2 regions of the Neobacillus phoenicis genome follow, and region 1 is predicted to be linked to the other one. Evidence: a T-box and tRNA genes for the amino acid it is inferred to sense, from the RefSeq annotation. Region 1 holds a T-box; the other holds one or more tRNA genes.
The links. The T-box of region 1 lies ahead of AA0X95_RS10755 (glycine--tRNA ligase). A T-box ahead of a tRNA ligase gene usually reads a tRNA of that ligase, here a tRNA-Gly.
Positions count from the first base shown of each region.

Region 2: it has a tRNA-Gly gene. The T-box ahead of AA0X95_RS10755 (glycine--tRNA ligase) is inferred to sense a tRNA for this amino acid. The anticodon was not compared.

Region 1 is NZ_CP154847.1:2,098,783-2,103,003, reverse strand. It holds gene AA0X95_RS10765 (pyruvate, water dikinase regulatory protein) at 1-68, opposite strand, end outside; gene AA0X95_RS10760 (helix-turn-helix transcriptional regulator) at 106-735, opposite strand; gene AA0X95_RS10755 (glycine--tRNA ligase) at 884-2,269, opposite strand; T-box leader at 2,367-2,555, opposite strand; gene recO (DNA repair protein RecO) at 2,606-3,358, opposite strand; gene AA0X95_RS10745 (YqzL family protein) at 3,393-3,536, opposite strand; gene era (GTPase Era) at 3,697-4,221, opposite strand, start outside.
Region 2 is NZ_CP154847.1:4,706,688-4,710,908, forward strand. It holds gene queG (tRNA epoxyqueuosine(34) reductase QueG) at 1-762, opposite strand, end outside; gene AA0X95_RS24075 (B3/4 domain-containing protein) at 880-1,545, shown strand; tRNA gene AA0X95_RS24080 (tRNA-Gly) at 1,635-1,708, opposite strand; gene AA0X95_RS24085 (hypothetical protein) at 1,913-2,395, shown strand; gene AA0X95_RS24090 (IS256 family transposase) at 3,345-4,221, opposite strand, start outside.

The DNA.
Region 1 (4,221 bases):
GCTTTGGTCACTAATTCTGCTGTTTCTCCAACCGAATCAGACACTACATAAATAATTGGTAAACTCATTCTCCCCCAACAGCTCCTCTATTCAAATTATCTAACGTCATTCATCCCCTAAAGCAACAAAAGCTTTAGTTATATTCGTTTTCGTTATTCTGCCAATTACTTCAAAACCCTTTTCAGTTCTTTTAACCACCGGAAGTGCATCGATTTGTTTTTCAATTAATTTCTTGGCAATATCAATCAGTAAATCTTCCCGCTCACACATTGTAATATTAGGCATCCTGGTCATAATAATATTAACAGGTATACTTGTAAGTTCCTGCTTCCCAATACTCGCTCTTAGCAAGTCCTTTCTTGAAAGAACACCTACTAAAAGAGTGCTTTGATCAACTACAAATAATGTTCCCACATCTTCAAGAAACATTGTACAAATAGCGTCGTAGACCGAAACATTCTCATTCACTACAACAGGAATGGATTGATAATCCTTCACATAGATTTTTTGAAGGTTTTCTGTTAATAATTGGGCTCCTGATTTTCCCGTATAAAAATATCCAACACGTGGTCTGGCATCAAGGAAACCAGCCATCGTTAGTATGGCAAGATCAGGTCTTAAGGTTGCTCTGGTCAAACTTAATTGATCCGCGATATGCTCTCCTGTTATCGGCCCATTTTCCTTTACTATTTGTAGAATATGTTCCTGGCGTTTTGTCAGTTCGATTGTCCTCACCACCCTTAGTATAGATTCCTAATGAACCCTATTCCTATGATAACGTTATACTTTAATAGAAATATTATATACTAATTATCTTAAAGGCGGAAGCATCCCTTTAATGACAAAAAGGTGTGGTTTCCCACACCTTTATTTATTGCATATTTTAAAATACCATTTTCTCCTGAAGGAAGCTGACTAGGTCCGCGATTGGGATTCTTGTTTGCTCCATGGTATCGCGGTCTCTTACTGTTACCATTTGATCTTCTTTTGAGTCAAAATCATAGGTAATACAGAACGGTGTCCCAATTTCATCATGGCGGCGGTAGCGTTTACCGATAGAACCAGCCTCGTCATAATCAACAGTAAAGTATTTAGATAATGTAGCAAAAACTTCCTTTGCCTCATCAGATAACTTCTTGGATAACGGAAGAATGGCTGCCTTAAACGGTGCTAGTGCAGGATGAAAATGCATAACTGTTCTTGAAGTACCATCTTCAAGCTCTTCTTCTTCATATGCATCAATTAAAAATGCCAATGTAACGCGGTCCGCACCGAGTGATGGTTCGATACAGTAAGGAATATACTTTTCATTCGTTTCCGGATCAAGGTAATGGAAATCCTCACCCGAAAATTCCATATGCTGTTTCAAATCATAATCTGTTCTTGAAGCAACGCCCCAAAGCTCACCCCAGCCAAATGGAAACTTATATTCAAAATCAGTTGTTGCATTACTATAGTGAGAAAGTTCATCTTCAGAATGGTCACGCAATCTTAAATTTTCTTTTGTAAGTCCTAGTGAATCTAACCATCCCTCTGCGAAGTTCTTCCAATAATCAAACCACGTGAGCTCATCACCTGGTTTACAGAAAAATTCAAGCTCCATTTGTTCGAACTCACGTGTACGGAAAGTAAAATTACCTGGTGTAATTTCGTTACGGAAGCTTTTACCGATTTGAGCAATACCAAATGGTAATTTCTTTCTCATGGTACGTTGCACATTTTTAAAGTTTACAAAAATCCCTTGAGCTGTTTCAGGTCTTAGGAAAATTTCATTGGTGCTTGACTCAGTAACCCCTTGGAAGGTTTTAAACATAAGATTAAACTGACGGATGCCTGTGAAATTATGACTTCCACAATCCGGACATGCTATATTATGCTCTTTAACAAGCTCTTCCATTTTCTCAAACGGTAAGCCATCAACAACCATTTCAATACCTTTTTCATCAAGAGCATTTTCAATTAATTTATCAGCGCGGTGACGAGCTTTACAGTTTTTACAATCAATCATTGGATCATTAAAGTTCCCAATGTGTCCAGACGCTTCCCATGTTCTAGGATTCATCAGGATACTCGCGTCTAAGCCTACATTGTAAGGAGACTCCTGAACAAACTTCTTCCACCATGCCTGTTTGATATTGTTTTTAAATTCAACGCCTAATGGACCGTAATCCCAAGTGTTTGCAAGACCACCATAAATTTCTGATCCTGGAAAAATAAATCCTCTGTGCTTTGCATGTGCAACAATCTGCTCCATCGTAACATTACTCATTTTTATTGCTCCTTCTCTAAAAAATATCTAGCCTTAGCGCCTTTAAAACAGGGGAGCCTTCAAGCAATAAAAAAACTCCCGCCTCTATGCTTATTAGCATAGGGACGAGAGTTACCCGCGGTTCCACCCTATTTGCTGCTTGTAAAAGCAGCCTCCTTAAATGTGCTTTATCAACACTTAATTGCTCAGGAACGCCTTCATTAGTACCCTATACCCTAGCTCTCACCACCCTAGGTTCGCTTTTATAGAGAGAAATCTAATTACTCTTTTCCGTCAATGCAAATATTTTATTATCCAAAATATTAACCAAAACTTCTGCTATTGTCAACATAGCTATCATAAAAGATTACGAAATTGATCCATGGAGTTAAGAAATTTCTTTGTTTTTAAGTGCAGTCCTGAGTACTCTTCATAATAAGCGTTAATCACATTTTTTAGTTCAGCCTTTGTTTCTGCTTTTACAGATATATTTCCTAGTCTAGAAAGATCAAAATAATAAAATAGCCTTAATAATTTAACGGTAGCTGGTGATAATTTAAAATGGTACGGATCTTTTTCTAAACATCTATGGCAAATGAATCCGCCTTCCCGAATGGAAAAAGAAAAATGTCCGTCTGTACTGCCGCAAACGGAACATTGATTCAAGACTGGATATAATCCCATGACATTTAACATTTTCATTTCATAGATATTCATCAGAATATCAGGTTCATAACCTTCGTTCATGTAGTTCAATGTTTGTAAAAGCAATTCAAAATGAAAAGGGTTTGGTTTTTTTTCTTCGGTGCATTTATCAGTTAATTCAACAATATAACTCGCATATGCAGTTAAGAATATATCTTCACCAATTGACCTTAAAGAAGTAGCAATCTCCCCCTGCTGGAGACTGCCTAATCCAGATCCTCTTTGTACCAAAAAATAACCATGTGTAAAAAGCTGGGTTACGGAAGAAAGGCGGCTGTTGGGCTTTTTTGCTCCTCGAGCCATAACACCTACCTTCCCCCATTCCCTTGTAAATAATGTTATTATTTTATTGGTTTCACCATAATCAGTTGTTCTAATGACGATGCCTTCACACTTTTGAAGCATAAATGTCACCTTCTAAAGTAGTACGAAGACAAACTTATGAAACGGGAAAATCGATTTGTGCTAGCTCATCATTCAGATTTCCGGGTATTTCTTGGTTTTCCTTCTCAAGCTCTTTGAAGAGAAGATATGTGTCAATATTACCTGTTTGGAGGAATACTTTCCACGTAAAATCCATCATCGAAAACCCCACCTTTCAATATTTAGACTAGCTTTAATTCAATCCCAAACCTTACATTTATCATAGCCTGCCTGCGCAAAAATCATAAGACGAAAAAATTGTTAATGTTGTCCATGCATAATCTGATCTATATCGTAATATTTTAGTTAGGGTTACTGACTCAATATTCGTCCTCGTTAAAGCCATAATCACGAAGCTGGGACATTTTGTTACGCCAATCTTTTTGAACTTTTACCCATAACTCTAGGAAAACCTTTGAACCTAGAAGATTTTCAATATCTACCCTGGCTCGCTTTCCAATTTCTTTTAACATACTTCCTTGTTTTCCAATAACAATACCTTTTTGTGAATCTCTCTCCACAATTACAGTTGCCATAACATGAATGATATCCTTGCCCTCTTTGCGCTCCATTTTGTCTAATACAACGGCTAAAGAGTGAGGGATTTCTTCTCTCGTTAAATGAAGTGCTTTTTCCCTAATGAGCTCTGTTATGATAAACCGTTCCGGATGATCTGTTACTTGGTCTGCAGGATAGTACTGTGGTCCCTCTGGTAAGAAGGATTTTATTTGATCAAGAAGGCGCTCTACATTATTTCCTTCAAGAGCCGATATTGGGACAATTTCTTTGAACGCATACTTTTCTTGATAAGACTGAATAATTGGCAATAAATTATCTGGATGAAT
Region 2 (4,221 bases), 2.6 Mb from region 1:
GTTTTTCCCTTTGTTCACTGGGCATGCGGTTTGGCAGGAATCACATCCATAAATGCGGTTTCCAATCTTGTCGCGAAATTCATCTGGAATTAGCTCTTTTGTTTGTGTTAAAAAAGAAATGCAGTGCTGTGCATTAATCTGTCCCCCTTGGACTAATGCACCCGTAGGACAAGCATCTAGACACCTCGTACAAGTACCACACTGGTCCTCAATAGGTGTATCCGGTTCAAATGGTATACTTGTAATCATTTCCCCTAAATAGACATAAGATCCAAACTCTGGAGTAATTATGGCACAGTTCTTCCCACTCCATCCGATTCCAGCTCGCTCGGCAACGGCCCTGTCAGAAAGCTCGCCCGTATCGACCATTGATTTTAACCTTGCCTCTGGGACCTTTGTTAAAATAAACTCTTCAAGTTTCTTTAGTCTGTCACGTAAAACATGGTGATAATCGAGTCCCCAAGAAGCCCTGCTGAAGAATCCTCTTCGTTCACCCTTCTTTCCTGCTACACGTTCATTCATTTTTGATGGATAGGCAAGGGCAATCGCAATAATGGAACGTGGTTCCTCCATTAAAAGAGCAGGTGTCACGCGTTTCTCTATATCTGGCTCTTCAAAACCCGAATGATAGCCTAGTTCTTGTTGTCTAATTAATCTATTTTTCAATTCACTGAATACGTCTGCGGTTGTAAAACCGATCTTATCAATCCCAATTTCCTTGCTGTAAGCAATTAGGTCTTTTTTTAATTGTTTGACATCCAAATGGGTTCCTCCTTCCCCCAAAGTTTCTTTATATTAGTTGTGGTCCGATTGTTTAAATTATTGGTTGCACTTCTATTTATGATAAACTATTTTAAATGAAATTTGGAGGTGGAATCGTTGGAAATTCAACTCTCACAAGAAATAAAGAAACAAATTCCTGACTTTAAACTAGGTGTTATCCAATATAAAAATATAATGGTCGGAGATTCACCTCAAATGTTAAGAGGCAGGCTCCAGCTATTCCAGGAGTCTATTTATTTTGATTTAGAAAATACACCTGTTACAGAGCTACCTGGGGTTAAGGAATGGAGGACGCTTTTTAAAAAGAATGGTAAGGACCCGAACCGATACCGGCCATCTGTCGAAGCTTTATACAGAAGGATACAGAAACAGAATTATCTTTCGTCTGTACAAAGTGCAATCGATATTAATAATTTTTTCTCTCTACAATACCAAGTACCTATCGGTATTTACGACCAAGAATGTTTGAATGGTCCCGTTAGTATTCGCTTTGGGGACGAAGAAGAGGAATACGTGGGCTTAAATGGGCGTTTAAATTCTTTGGCGCATCTTATTGTATCAGCCGATGAGAACGGCCCATTTGGAAGTCCTTTTGTGGATTCTGATAGAGCCCCTGTTTCGGTAGAAACAAAACATGCTCTTCAACTTATCTATTTAAGACCATCCACTGATCATCATAACGCAGAGAAGCTAACAGAATCTTTAATGAATATGTTTGTTCAACTACATGGCGGGGAAGCATCCTACCACATTCTTACATGATGCCAGTCAGGCATCTTTTTTTCTGTAAAAAGAAAAAAACGCAATGCATCGTTCTCTTTGTAACGATACACTGCGTTAGTTAATATGTATGGAGCGGGTGATGGGAATCGAACCCACTACATCAGCTTGGAAGGCTGAGGTTTTACCAGTAAACTACACCCGCATATATTTTGTGACAACTTATTGTACGAATTGAACGAGTTGACCCTTACAATAATACACACTTTTTTTGGACTCGTCAAGAGGATAACGCAAATTTTGTCGAATAACATCAAAAAACATATGACTGATTTATTCCCATTTTAAATGACATCATTAAAAAAATTTGCTACTCTATATTAAAATCTTTAACTACTATTCTAGTGAGGTGAGCTTTATTCGAAGGAAACCGATCATTCTCTCTACAATCTTATTCATAGCTATAGTGATTGGTTCCGCTGTTACGATTTATTTCAAGTCTTACCAAGCTGCCTCAAATGAATTGCCTGTTCAGCAGCTAGTACAAGCGAATGTAAACGAAGCGGATATTGGGGAATACATTAAAATTAATCATAATTATTGGAATGAAGAGTTATGCTGGGGAAGAAGTAAAGATTTTAATTTTTCTCTTTTTCATAACAAATATAAAGACTACATAGAGAACTTGAATAAAATGATTGAATCGGTTGTTGATCCAGATTTAAAATCGGATTTTATGGTAACTCATGATTTATTGGAACAGGCAGATGAAACAAAGGATGTTTCTTATTTGATTGATGTACATCGGATGTTTCATGATTTAGATGTTAAATATAACAAATACGCAACAAGTGATTATTTCGGCGTAACCAAATATGGAGAAAACAATTAACGGGCAATGCTCGTTTTTTATTTTATATGGTTACTTTATTCTTGCTTGTGGGCAATTTTGTACTACTACCTGTTGAAGGGCTTTGGCGTGTTTACGTAACGTTTTCCCTGTTTGTTACTGATATTGGTAACGTTGATCGTTTCTACGTTACCATTTTCTTTATCAATCATTGGGGGCACGTAGACAGTCAAGTCCATTTAATTGTGTAAAAGTGTCTACAATGGTTTCTACTAATAAAAAAATTAAGTAAGGTGAATTACATTTTGAGTTTACATTGTGAGGCTGGCATAATTTCCTAGAGGTGGAAGGCAAGCAAGGTGTTTTTGTTTCTCCATCAGGCAGTTCGGCTCGTAGAACCCTTCTATGCGACCGTAACCCTTCTCTATCAAGCAATTTGGGCTCATAGAACCCTTCTATGCGACCGTAATCCTTCTCCATCAAGCAATTCGGGCTCATAGTGCCTGTCTATGCGACCGTAACCCCTTCTCTTTCATGCTATTCGGTTTCATAGAGCCGCCTATGCGACCGTAACCCTTCTCCATCAGGCATTTCGGGCTCATAGAACCCTTCTATGCGACCGTAACCCCTCCTCTTTCATGCAATTCGGGTTCATAGAGCCTGCCTATGCGACCGTAACCCTTCTCCATCAGGCAATTCGGGTTCATAGTGCCTGTCTATGCGACCGTAACCCTTCTCCATCAGGCAATTTGGGCTCATAGAACAGTCAAGTCCATTTAATTGTGTAAAAGTGTCAACAATGATTCCGATCAATAAAAAAATTAGTAAGGTGAACTATATTATTTCGAATTTACATTGAGAGGCGGGCATGATAGCCTAGGAGGGCAAGCCAGGTGTTGTTAAACTCCTGGCTTCCTGGCGTTACATCATGCCCGCTGGAGGCTCGATGTCAATTCGAAATTAGGCTTTTCCACTCCACTTGAGTAGAGAGTTATTTTTCATTTGTTTTCTTGAGGTAAGGAACATTATTTTTGTTCCAATCTTTTTCAATATCCATTAATACGGATCCAATTATTCGGATAGCGGAAAAATCATTTGTAAAAATACGTATGACTTTTTCTCTTCTCCGTACTTCTTGGTTTAAGCGCTCTAGCATATTCGTTGTGCGTAAGTGCTTATGATACTGGACCGGCTGTGAATGAAATTGGATTGCATCTTCAAAGCCATTTTCTAATGTTTCAATTACTTTTGCGAATCCCTTGGTATCTTGATACTTCTCTACAAAGCGATTTTTCAAGTCTCTTACCACACTTAAATCTGAGTTTTGAAAGAGGTCTTTTAATTCCTGACGAGCCTCAGCAGTACCTTTTTTCGGCATAGTATCCATGATATTTCTTAAAAAATGAACACTACACCTCTGCCATGAAGTTCCTAAAAATGATTCTTTAATGGAGGTAACTAAGCCACCATGAGCATCAGAAATCACCATTTTAGGGGATTGAAGACCTCTGGACTTTAAGTATTCGAAGAAGGAAGTCCAGCTATCAGTGGATTCGGTGTGATTGACTTTGAGGCCAATGATCTCTCTATGACCGCTTTCACTAACTCCAACCGCAATATGAACACTTTTAGAAACTACTCTATCGTTCTCACGAACTTTAATGTACATAGCATCCACGTACACATATGGATAATAATGAACGTTAAGTGGACGGTTTCTCCAGTCGTTGATGATGGGGTCTACGGTCTTCATTAGATTGGAAACAAGTGATTTGGACACACTCTTCCCGCATAATTCCTCTACAATTTTTGTGATTTTACGTGTAGAAACACCATTTACAACCATTTCAATCATAGAAAGAATTAGA